3 regions of the Mumia sp. zg.B53 genome follow, and region 3 is predicted to be linked to each of the others. Evidence: riboswitches for the same ligand, from Rfam matches in the RefSeq annotation. Region 3 holds a riboswitch; each other region holds the start of a gene.
The links. Region 3 has a riboswitch for cyclic di-AMP ahead of KV102_RS14275 (C40 family peptidase). Riboswitches for the same ligand answer to the same signal wherever they lie in the genome.
Positions count from the first base shown of each region.

Region 1: another riboswitch for cyclic di-AMP. It lies ahead of KV102_RS19375 (transglycosylase family protein); the one in region 3 lies ahead of KV102_RS14275 (C40 family peptidase).
Region 2: another riboswitch for cyclic di-AMP. It lies ahead of KV102_RS19670 (NlpC/P60 family protein); the one in region 3 lies ahead of KV102_RS14275 (C40 family peptidase).

Region 1 is NZ_JAHWCK010000001.1:170,948-174,917, forward strand. It holds gene KV102_RS00780 (TerC family protein) at 1-890, shown strand, start outside; cyclic di-AMP (ydaO/yuaA leader) riboswitch at 1,038-1,201, shown strand; gene KV102_RS19375 (transglycosylase family protein) at 1,202-1,663, shown strand; gene KV102_RS00790 (APC family permease) at 1,695-3,122, opposite strand; gene KV102_RS00795 (hypothetical protein) at 3,313-3,513, shown strand; gene KV102_RS00800 (LysR family transcriptional regulator) at 3,524-3,970, opposite strand, start outside.
Region 2 is NZ_JAHWCK010000006.1:24,973-28,942, forward strand. It holds gene KV102_RS17270 (Lrp/AsnC family transcriptional regulator) at 1-159, opposite strand, end outside; gene KV102_RS17275 (DEDD exonuclease domain-containing protein) at 205-2,031, opposite strand; gene KV102_RS17280 (hypothetical protein) at 2,133-2,396, shown strand; cyclic di-AMP (ydaO/yuaA leader) riboswitch at 2,535-2,676, shown strand; gene KV102_RS19670 (NlpC/P60 family protein) at 2,685-3,710, shown strand; gene KV102_RS17290 (long-chain fatty acid--CoA ligase) at 3,870-3,970, opposite strand, start outside.
Region 3 is NZ_JAHWCK010000004.1:26,712-30,681, reverse strand. It holds gene KV102_RS14290 (YqgE/AlgH family protein) at 1-9, opposite strand, end outside; gene KV102_RS14285 (MerR family transcriptional regulator) at 122-889, shown strand; gene KV102_RS14280 (DUF3048 domain-containing protein) at 1,044-2,081, opposite strand; gene KV102_RS14275 (C40 family peptidase) at 2,150-2,740, opposite strand; cyclic di-AMP (ydaO/yuaA leader) riboswitch at 2,725-2,880, opposite strand; gene KV102_RS14270 (cysteine desulfurase family protein) at 3,220-3,970, opposite strand, start outside.

The DNA of each region.
Region 1 (3,970 bases), on a different contig from region 3:
TCACCATCTATGTCGGACTCGCGGTCGCGTTCGGCATCTGGGTGACGGGCTTCCACGGCGGTCAGTACGGCCTGGAGTTCTTCACCGGATGGCTCACCGAGTACAGCCTCTCGGTGGACAACCTGTTCATCTTCATCATCATCATGGCGAGCTTCAAGGTGCCCAGGGTCTATCAGCAAGAGGCGCTGATGATCGGGATCATCCTCGCCCTGATCTTCCGTGGGATCTTCATCGGTCTCGGTGCCGCGGCGATCAACAACTTCAGCTGGGTCTTCTACATCTTCGGTCTCTTCCTCGTCTACACGGCGTACGGACTGGTCAAGAGCTATCGCAACCACGACGACGAGGAGGCCGGTGACAACGCCGTCGTGCGGTTCGCCGAGCGGCACTTCAGCGTCGCCGACGAGTTCCACGGCATGAAGATGACCGTGCACATCGACGGCAAGCGGTTCCTGACGCCGATGTTCCTCGTGATCCTGGCCCTGGGCACCACCGACCTGCTGTTCGCTCTGGACTCGATCCCGGCGATCTACGGCATCACCAAGGAGCCGTACCTCGTCCTGACGGCGAACATCTTCGCGCTCATGGGTCTGCGCCAGCTCTACTTCCTGCTGGGCGGGCTGCTCCAGCGTCTGGTGTACCTGTCGCTCGGCCTGTCCGTGATCCTCGCCTTCATCGGCGTCAAGCTCGTCCTCCACGCGTTGCACACCAACGAGCTCCCGTTCATCAACAACGGCGAGCACCTCGACGTGCCGGAGATCCCGACGCTGATGAGCCTCGCGGTGATCATCGTGGTCCTGGCCCTGACCGCGGCCGCCAGCCTGTGGAAGACCCGCCACCAGCCGCAGCCCAAGCGGCCCGACGAGCGCGAGGACGTCCCGCCGCGCTGATCGTCGTCCGCCCGGGGTCCGCCAGTCCGCTATAGGTGGCTTGCGGACCGCCTGGGCTTGTTGTCCGGATTATGTGGGTTAGTCTGACTGAGGTCTTGCTCGACGCCGAATCCTGTCCGCGGGCGAGACCTACCCCGGAGGGTCGGTCAACGGGGGCCGGCGAACCACGAACATGACGGACAGGAGTGGGGAACCCAATTCCGGAGCCACGGCTCCTTGGGGTGAAGCCCGGTCGCGGACTCGTCCGTGATCGGCAGGGCACCTTCGGCCCGAACCCGACAGCTAACCCCACAGGCGTTGTGAAGGAACACATGAACAACGCCCTTCACGTCGCCAAGCGCGGCGTCGCCACCACGCTCGCCCTCATGGGTCTGGTCGCCGGTCTGCTGGTCTTCACCAGCACGCCCGCCAGTGCGGCCAAGGACCGGACCTGGGAGCGCCTCGCCAAGTGCGAGGCGGGAGGTCGGTGGCACATCAACACCGGAAACGGCTACCACGGTGGTCTGCAGTTCAACCCAGGAACCTGGCGGTCGTACGGCGGCAAGAAGTATGCGTCGACCGCCTACAAGGCCAAGCGCCGCGAGCAGATCGCGGTCGCGGAGAAGGTCCTCAGGCGGCAAGGGTGGGGCGCATGGCCAGGCTGCACCCGCAAGCTCGGCCTGACGACCAAGCACAAGCGTGAGAAGTGGCAGGGTTTCGCCAAGAGCGACCGTGTCGCCAAGAAGGGCGCCATCGGATACTTCCCGCGCTGGTGGCGCAAGAAGTTCTGGTGAGCCACCCGCCTCACCGCGGACCCCGTCGGGCTCAGTCGAGCTCGGCGGGGTCCTTCACGTAGGTGCGCTCGGCGTAGAACGCGCGGTTGATGATCCAGGTGATCACCCACAGCACCACTCCCAGGCCCAGCAGCAGTCCCGCAACTTCGTACTGCTCGGTGTCACGACCCGACAGTGGCGTCACGAGATAGAGCGAGACGACGGCGGCGACCACCGGGATGACGGTCGGCGCGACGAAGTGGCGGGTGTCGACGCGGTCGCGGCGCAGCACCAGCACCGCGACGTTGACGATCGTGAAGACCGCGAGCAGGAGGAGTGCGGTGGTGCCGCCGAGGGTGGCGACGGCGTCCTCGCTCGCGTTGAACACGTAGGTGATGAGCCCCAGGGCGAGGAGGGTCGTGAAGAGGATCGCGACCCATGGCGTCTGCCGCCGGCGACCGACGTGGGCCAGCGCCGGTGGCAGCACGTGCTGCCTGGCCATGCCGTAGAGGAGCCGGCTGGCCATGAGCATGTTGATGAGCGCCGTGTTGGCGACGGCGAACATCGTGATGAACGGATAGATCTCGTCGATCGGGAGGTTGGGGGCGCCGAGCTCGACGACGGTGAGCAGGGGCGTCTCCGTCGCGGCGAGCCGGCCGATCGGGACGAGCGCAACGGCGGTGATCGAGACGAGAACGTAGATGAGTCCCGTGATCGACAACCCGGTCAGCATGATCCGCGGGAAGGTCGAGACGGGGTCTTTCGTCTCCTCCGCCATGTTGACCGAGTCCTCGAAGCCCACCATCGCGAAGAACGCCAGCGACGTCGCCGTGGTGACAGCGAGGAAGACGTTCTTGTCCTCGGGCGTGTCGAACGCGACGACGCGGGAGAAGTCGGCGTTTCCCTCGACGACCGCCCAGATGCCGACGAGGAGGACCAGCAGGAGCCCGGAGAGCTCGACCACGGTGAGGACGACGTTGGTGATGATCCCGTGGGCGACCCCACGGAGGTTGACCAGTGCGAGCGCGACCATGAACAGCAGGGCCACGATCAGGATGCCGCTGCTGTCCAGGTCGAGCCCGAAGCCCTGGTCGAGGCTGCGCGCGAAGACACGCGACGCGGTCGAGGCCGACGTGATCCCGGACGAGAGCACCGCGAACGCCACGAGGAACGTGAGGAAGTGGATCCCGAACGCCTTGTGGGTGTAGAGCGCCGCACCGGCGGCCTGGGGATACTTCGTCACGAGCTCGAGGTACGAGAACGCGGTCAGGGTCGCGATGGCGAAGGCGATGAGGAAGGGCAGCCACGCCGCGCCGCCGACCTCGGCCGCCACCTGCCCGGTGAGCGCATAGACGCCGGTGCCGAGGATGTCACCGACGATGAACAGCAAGAGGAGCCTGGGGGTGAGGAAGCGCCTGAGCTCCGTCGGCCGGCCCTCCTCTTGATCGGACGACGTGGACCCGGGCCCGGTGTCGCTCATGACACTCCTCCTCGTACGCCGGCAGCGCGTGGGTTTACTGTCGTGCGCCGTGGCGTCGGCCGCAACCCCCCACGCACAGAGAGTGGTTCGAACACGTGTTCGAACAAGGCGTATCCTGTCCGACGTGGGCGCGAACAGGCGATACGGCCAGGAGGAGCGTGCCGTCGCCCCGCCTCGTGAGGGGGGCGGAGTGAGGCACGTCTGGGTCTCGCTGAGCCGGTACGAGTCCGACGCCTACCCCGGTCTGGTGATCGAGTGGCGTCGCGAGTCGCAGGGCTGGGTTGCCCGAGTCGCGTTCGTCCCGGGCAAGGAGGGGGAGGGGACGTTGGTGGAGCAGTGGGTGTCCGCCAGCCGCCTGCGCCCCGCCGGTCCTCGACCGTCCGCCGGGTGACCGGTAGGGCTCAGCCGAGCTCCACCCGCCCCGCCGCAGCCACCAGTGCGTCCACCACGGCGGAGACGGCCAGGCCGGGCTCGCGCCGGTTCTGCCGGTGCCGGGCGATCACGCGACGCGAGCCCAGTCCCGGGAGCGCGACCACCTCGACGCCGGCGGGAAGGTCCTGGTGGAGCGCGAGCGCCGCCACCATGGCCACGCCCTCCCCGGCGGCCACCAGGGCGTACGCCGTCTCGAAGCTCGTGAACTGGTGGACCATCGTCAGCTGCCCTCCCAGCGTGCGCGCCAGGCGCTGCAGTGCTCGTGCCGCGGCCGTCTGAGGCTCGGCTCCGAGCCATCGGGCGTCCGCGAGGTCGGCGGCCTGGGTCGGCGTGGCGAACGAGGAGGGGATGACGGCGCGCCACGGCTCGTCGAGGAGGATCACGTCGTGAGTCCCGCGCGGCGCCGGTGAGACGGC
Region 2 (3,970 bases), on a different contig from region 3:
GGCGATCTCCTCGGTGCGCCGCACCCGGACGAGCGCGATCAGGTCGATGTGTCCGGTGACGGAGTAGACCTCGCTCACGCCGTCGAGCGCGGCGACCTCCTCGGCGACCTCCGGGATGCGGTCGACCTCGGCGTTGATGAACACGATCGCGGTGATCACGGGTCCTCCTGCGGACGAGTCGGCGTACGGGCTGCAGCCTACTCGTCAGCGGCGTGGGCGGTGCTCGGTCCGCCAGCCCTCGCCTCGCGCCTCGTCGAAGGGCGCAGCGGCCGCACGTGATCGCTCGGCAGCCTCGACGATGGGCAGGTGCCGACCGGCGCCGCGTACCGGGCTGGCCCACTCGCCGTCGAGGTCGACGAGGCGGACCCCGTCGGACTCCAGCCAGCGCAGGACCAGCTCGGACTCGGCCGCGGTGGCAGCCGGTGTCTCGTCGGGCACGATCGTCTCGGCGGTCGACCGGAGCGCCTCCACCCACGGACCGGACGGCGTCGAGGCCGGCATCACCCCGGAGGCGACCAGACGTCCGTGGCGTACGACGTGGACCTCCCACTCCCGCCACTGCGGGTCGAGGGGGCGTGCTGCGACCACCTCGGCGCACGAGAGCAGCGCGGCGAGCCGCTGGCTGCGGTGGGTGGCACGGACGAGCGCGACGAGCCGGTCTCGCTCATGGGCGGCGTCCTCGAAGCGTCCCTGCCCCGAGAGCGTGCGCATGCGGTCGGTCGAGGCATCGACCACCACGGTGGGGTCGAGCGTGAGAGCCGTCCGGACGCGGTCGACCTCGGCCGCGTACGTCTCGGGGGTGGCGGTGCCGTCGCAGGGTGCGAGGCAGCTGCCCATCTCGGCGAGGGCGCACGCGCTGCGTGACGGACGGCGCGGGAGCCGTCCGGAGCACTGGCGGATGCGGAACGCCTCGTAGAGCGTCGCCGCGACACGCTCGGCGGACGAGCGGCGCGTGAAGGGACCGAGGTAGTCGGCGTCGTCGTCGGTCTTGCGGACGAACGAGAGGCGGGGCCACGGCTCTCGGGTGAGCTTGATCCAGGTCGCACGCTCGGGGTGTCGGGACCTGCGGTTGTAGGGCGGCTTGTGGTGTGCGATCAACCGCAGCTCGCGCACCTGCGCCTCCAGGGCCGTCGCACACGTGATGCCCTCGACGCGGGTCGCCAGCGCCACCATCTCGCCCATCCGCGTGCGGGTCTCGCTGGAGGTGAAGTAGGAGCGGACCCGCGCACGGAGGTCCTTGGAGGTCCCGACGTACAGGACGTTCTCGTGACGGTCGCGGAAGAGGTAGACGCCGGGGAGGTGGGGGAGGTGGTCGGCGAGCCGGCTCTTCTTGCGCTGGGCGGGACTGACCCGGGAGCTGAAGGTGGCGAGCTCCTCCATCGTCGACACCCCCATGGTGCCCAGGCGCTCGAGGAGCGCGTGGAGGACGTCGACCGTCGCGCGGGCGTCGGCGAGGGCGCGGTGGTTGGGGGTGGTGGCGGCGTGGAAGTGGCGCGCGAGCGTGCTCAGCTTGCAGTTGGGGACCTCGTCGCGCAGCAGGACGCGACGGGCGATGCGGGCGGTGTCGAGCGTCTCGAAGCCGGGCCAGGCCAGCCCGAGGTGCTGGGTGAAGTGCTTGAGGAAGCCGACGTCGAAGGGAGCGTTGTGCGCGACGAGCACGGTGCCCCGGGCGAACTCCAGGAACGACGGCAGCGCCTCGCCGATCCTCGGGGCGGCCACGACCATCGCGTCGGTGATGCCGGTGAGGACCGTGATGAACGTCGGGATCGGACCCTCGGGGTCGACGAGGGTCTGGAACTCACCCAGGACCTCTCCGCCGCGGACCTTGACCGCACCGATCTCGGTGATCATGGAGCCGGCGGCCGCCGAGCCGCCCGTCGTCTCGAGGTCGACGACGCAGAACGTGATGCCCGACAGGTCTCGACCCAGCTCGTCGAGAGTCCCTTGGACCGCGGTGCCCTCGACCGCGGTGCCCTCGACCGCGGGAACCGGGACGGTCGGCGGGGGAGCGGTTTCGGGGGCGAGGGTCATGGGAACGACGGTAGGTGCGTCCGCTGACATGTCCGGCCGTCGGGGCGTACGGCGTGTCGCACGACGGGTTTGTGTCAGAGCGGCTGCGTAGCGTCCAGGGCATGGACGAATCCCGCGTGCTCCATCAGCAGCCGGGCCCGGCGACGGGTCACGGCGAGCTTCTGACCATCGACTGCGGTCGCTGCCTCGCCCGGCCCCAGGCATGCGGCGACTGCGTGGTGACCGCGCTGCTCGGTGCCCCCGACGAGGGCGTCAGCATCGACGCCGACGAGGGTGCCGCGCTCCAGGCGCTGAGCGCCGCCGGCCTCGTGTCTCCGCTCCGCCTCGTGACCCAGACCGACAGCGAGACCATCGACGACGTGTGAGCTTTCTCACCCAACCACCGCCGCCCGCGAGAGAGATCTGACTTTCCCACTGCTTCACGTTGATTCCCCACCCCGTTGGCGCATAGGGTGAGGCTCGCGTGTCTGAGGAGTTCTCTACCCCGGAGGGCGCAGGCACGCCGCCTAGTTCGGCCGAGATCCCCCGATCGACGCTGGAGCCGGGGACCCACGTTCCTGGGGTGAATCCGTCCGCTCGGACGGTAGGGCACGTTCTTGGCCCGAACCCGTCAGCTCACCCGGTAGGCGTCGAGAACGTGAAGGAGCCGCCGAGTGCGGAACGGCCGAAAGCTGTCGATGAGGGCAGCAGTCGCCGCCGGGTCCGGGTTGGTCCTCGCTGCCACGCTCACCGCGTCCCCCAGCGCAGCAGACCCCCAGACGCCGAGCCTGTCCGAGGCCCAGCGCAAGGTCGCCGAGCTCAGCCACGAGGCCGAGCAGGCCAACGAGCGCTTCCTCGAGCTCCGGACCGAGGTCGACGGAGCCAAGAAGCAGATCAAGAAGCTCCGGACCGACGTCAAGGCGCAGCAGGCTGAGGTCGAGGACGTCCGCAACGCCCTCGCCAAGACCGTCACCGAGCGGTTGTCGAGCTCCCCGATGGGCCCGACCACCCAGCTGCTCGCGAGCGACGATGTCGACGAGTTCCTGGAGGGCCTGACGGCGCTCCAGTCCTACAACAGCACCCAGGCCGACCGGCTGGCCGCCTTCGAGCGCGAGGCCGGAGAGCTCAAGGTCCGCCGTGAGCAGCTCTCCTCCAAGCTCGAGATCATCTCGGAGTCGCAGAAGGAGATGACCAAGCAGAAGGCCAAGCTCGACGATCGCGTCACCAAGGCCGAGGCTCTCGTCGCGAGCCTGACTCCTGCTGAGCGCGAAGAGGTCTACGACAACGACCACGGTGGTCCGAGCCGCAGCGAAGACCGTCCGTCGACCAGCGCCCCGAAGGTGAACGCGTCCGGGCGGGCCAAGAAGGCGATCGACTTCGCGATGGCGCAGCTGGGCGAGCCCTACTCCTACGGTTCTGCGGGCCCCGGCAGCTGGGACTGCTCGGGCCTGACGATGAAGGCGTTCGGCGCGGCCGGCGTGTCGCTCCCGCATTCGTCCTCCGCGCAGTCCGGGATGGGCTCCTCGGTGTCGCGGTCGTCGATGAGCCCGGGCGACCTGGTGTTCTACTACAGCCCGGTCAGCCACGTCGGCATCTACATCGGCAACGGCAAGCTGATCCACGCCCCGCGTCCCGGGCGCAGCGTCGAGATCGTCTCGGTGGACGTCATGCCGGTCAGCGGAGTGCGTCGCGTCGGCTGACCGCCTCCGCTCCGTACGAAGAGCCACGACCCGTCTCGGGTCGTGGCTCTTCTGCGTACGACGTGCGGCCACCCCTGGGCAGCAGCTCCGAACCCTCACGGACGACAGCAGCCCCCAGCGCGTGTGCGCCGGGGGCTGCTGTCTGCGTGGGGTTGGGGCCTAGCCGTACAGGGCCTCGACGTCGTCGCGGTGCTCACGCATCACGACGTTGCGCTTGAGCTTGAGGGTCGGTGTGATCTGGCCGCCCTCCTCGGTCCAGT
Region 3 (3,970 bases):
GTCGGTCATCGCCCCTCCTCGCTCGGCGCCTCATCGGCTTTCAGCGTACGCCGTGGCGCCCTCTCGCGCGGGTACCCAGGCCGTAGGATGACCGGACCGCGAACCCGACACGAAGGACGAGATGGCCGACACCGCCAACGAGGACGAGCTCACCGTCGACGAGCTCGCGGCACGCGTCGGGATGACCGTGCGCAACGTCCGCGCGTACGCCAGTCGTGGACTGCTCGCACCGCCGCGGCTGGAGGGACGCACCGGCTACTACACGCGCTCCCACGTCAAGCAGCTCCAGCTCGTCCGCAGCCTCCTCGACCGCGGTTACACGCTGCAGGCCGTCGAGAAGGCGCTGCAGGACAAGACCTCCACGACGGCCGACTACGCACTCGACCTGATCACGGTGCTCGACTCGCCGCTGGCCCGCGAGCCCGAGAGCGAGCTCATGTCACGCGACCGGCTCTCGGCGATGGCAGGCATCGACCGCGACACCGACCTCGCCCAGAAGCTCGTGGACCGCGGCCTGGCCACCATCGTCGACGACGACACTCTCGAGGTGAACCGTCCCGAGGTGGTGCGGGCCGGAGCCGCCGCCATCTCGCTCGGCCTGGCCCCGGAGACGGTGCTCGAGCTGCTCCCGGCGCTGTCGGGGCCGTTGCGCACGGTCGCCGACGACCTCGTGGGCCGCGTGCGTCGCGACATCTGGCAGCCGTTCGTCGGCGCCGGCATGCCCGACGACCAGTGGCAGGAGGTCGTGACCTCCATCGCCAACCTGCTGCCGGTCGCCGCGCAGGCGGTCGTCGCGGTGTTCCGCGACGAGCTGGCGCACGCGATCGACGACGCCCTGGGCGAGGAGCTCGCGGCGCTCGGCGACCAGCGACCCGCTCCCGAGGCCTGACGCCGGCGTCTCCACAGACGGCTCCCCCGGAGGCGGAGAACGGCCCCACCCGACGCTGGAGGGAGGGACCCGCCGGGTGGGGCCGAAACCCTGGTGCCGATCGTAGGGGAGCGCGCGCGCCGAACCGAGGCCGCCTGCTGTGACCTTCCTCGCGTCAGCGGGACCGGACCGTCACGCCACCGGCGCCAGCCGGCACGAGCTCGACGAAGACCTTGCCCCGCTCGAGCGTGACCGGCTTGCCCCCGGCAGTCAGCTGGATCGGCGCCGCAGCGCTCTTCTTGCTCCAGCGGGCGTTCAGCATCGTGCCGCCGTTGAGGACGACAGCCCGGCCGCCCCCCTTGAGCACCGTCTCGGGGACGGGATACCCGGCCGGGTCGCGGTAGCCCGCGTCGACCTGTCGGGTGAAGAGCACGAGGACGGTGTCCGGCTTGAAGTCCTTGCCCTTCTGGGCGTGGCCGTTGACCCGGCGGTACGCGCCGCCGGAACCGAGCTGCCACCGCGTCGCGGAGCTGCGGGAGAAGCGGACGTCGAACGACGTCGCCTTCGTCGAGCCGGGCGTCGGGCTCGCGCCGAACGGCAGGTACGGCGGCGGCACGGCGGCCTTCGCGGACCGGTGCTGGTCGGCGTAGGCGGCAAGGTTCAGCAGCCGGTCGTACGGGGCCTTCTTGCCCCGGTCGATGGCGAGCGTGAGGTTGCCGGTGTCCTCGCTGTAGAGCTTCACACCAGCGGCCTTGATCTTGCGGATGGTCACCTTCGCGCCGCCCGAGGCGATCAGCTGCCCACCGGTCGGCTTGACGAGGGCGATGTCGGTGGTCCGGGTCGAGCGGACGTGCCCGACCTTGGTCGGCGTCTGCGAGTAGAAGAACGCCGCCAGCCTCGTCAGACCACCCTCGACCAGCTCCTCGACGACGAGATCAGCCTGCGACAACCCGTACTGCGGGGCTCCGGCGGCGGTGTTCTCGACCTTCACCAGGAAGGCGGGGTGATCGGGCAGACCCTTGGCCGCCGCCTCGCCGGTGAACGGGTTGGCGCGGTTCAGGGTCGCCGCCTTGCGCGCGGCGTCGGCGCTGGTCGGCGTCGGCTTCTCCGGGGTCTTCGGCTCGTCACCACCCGAGCACGCCGCCGCGAGGACGAGTGCGGTCGCGACGAGGGTGGCGCGCAACGCGGTACGGGGCTTCTGGCTCACGTGCATGCTCCCATGGTGGAGCAGGGCCGGTACCTCAGGAGGCACCGGCCCTGCTCTTCGTGGTGGTGTCGCTGTCAGCGCAGACGCATGGTGCCTGCGGACCAGCCGCGGGTCCAGATCCGCTCGACCTTCACGCGGCTGCCGGAGTACGGCGCGTGGAGGATGCGACCCTTCCCCCAGTAGATGCCCACGTGGTACTTGCGGGACCCACCGAAGAAGACGAGGTCGCCCTTGCGGATGTTGCGCTTCTTGATCTTGCGGACGTGCCGGTACTGCGAGTTCGCGGTCCGCGGCAGCTTCATGCCTGCCTTGCGGAACGAGTAGGAGGTGAGGCCGGAGCAGTCGAACGCGCGGGGGCCGGACGCGCCGTAGCGGTACGGGTCACCCTTCTGGCGCGCGGCGACGCGGGAGGCCTTGACGATGCGACCGGCGCGACGCTTCTTGGCGACGACGCGCTTGGCCTTCTTGGTGGCCTTCGCGGCGGCGAGCTTCTGGGCGGTCGCGGTCTTCGCGGCGGCCGTGCTCGTGGACGTGGAGGCGGGGGCTGCGCTGGCCTCGTTGGCGGTCGTGACGACCATCGCGAAGGCAGCGGAGAGAGCGATCGGCAGAGCCATGAGGCGCTGCGTCCGGGGGGTCGCGAGCATGATGAGCGTGGTCCCTTCCACGCCTGCGAAGTGAGCTGTCGGATTAGGGCCGAAGGATGGCCCCGCCCTGTCTTAGGGCTTCACCCCGAGCACGCATGACCCGAAGGACTTCGTGCAGAGTTGGTTCCTCCGCTCCTGCCCGTCGGTGACGGTCGATGATGGGGGCGTGTGCAGGCGGGCAGGATTGGGCGTTTCCCACACACGATGTTCAGTTGTCCGGCAGGACCCGGTCGCGTCCCGGTCATGCCCGTTATGGGGGGTTGTGGGGCCTGTTGTCAGGCCGCGGGCCACCATAGACACGTCGATGGACCCGCTCAAAACACCAGACGTCACCACGGACGAGGTTTGGACGCTCGTCCAGGTCACCTGCCCTGCCGTCGCAGTGATCGAAGAGAGGCTATGTGACCCTTGTCATATTTTGACCGGTCTTGTCCCAGGACCATAACAAAGCTCTGCGCGGATGCAAGGGTCCACCGCACCCGCGGGCGCGCCGGCGACGGTCAGCCGGCGAGCGACCGGACGGCTCGCACCGCGGTGACGACGGCCCCGGCGGCACCCTCGAAGTCCGCCGGCGACGCGGCCGTGAACCGCACCGCCGTACGCGCCACCTCGGGATCGATCCCGAGCGCCAAGAGGACCTCCGAGGGCTCGTCGGAGCCCGCGGCGCACGCCGAGCCGCTGGAGCACGCGATGCCGTGATCCTGCTCCAGCCCCAGGAGCACCGCCTCCCCCGACGTGCCCGGGAAGCAGAACGACGCGTGACCGGGAAGCCGACGGCGCGGATGGCCGGTGAGGAAGGCGCCCGGGGCAGCGGAGAGCACGTCGTGCACGAACGCGTCGCGGGCCGCGGCCAGGGCCTCGACCGGACCTCGCGGACGCGGTCCCCCGGGCGTGGACCCCACCGCCGACGTGATCGCCGCAGCGAGACCGACGGCGGCGGCGACGTTCTCGGTGCCCGACCGAAGTCCACGCTCCTGGCCGCCCCCGTGGATCAGCGGCTCCAAGGGCACGCCTCGGCGGACCCACAGGGCCCCGCTCCCCTTCGGCGCACCCACCTTGTGGCCGCTGAGCGAGAGGGCGTCGACGCCGAGCTGCGTGGGATCCACGACGACGGACCCGACGGCCTGGACGGCATCGGTGTGCACGAGCGCCCCCCGTGCGCGTGCCAGGGCGGCGACCTCGGCGACCGGCTGGACCGTCCCGACCTCGTTGTTCGCGAGCATGACCGACACCAACGTGGTCTCGGCGCCG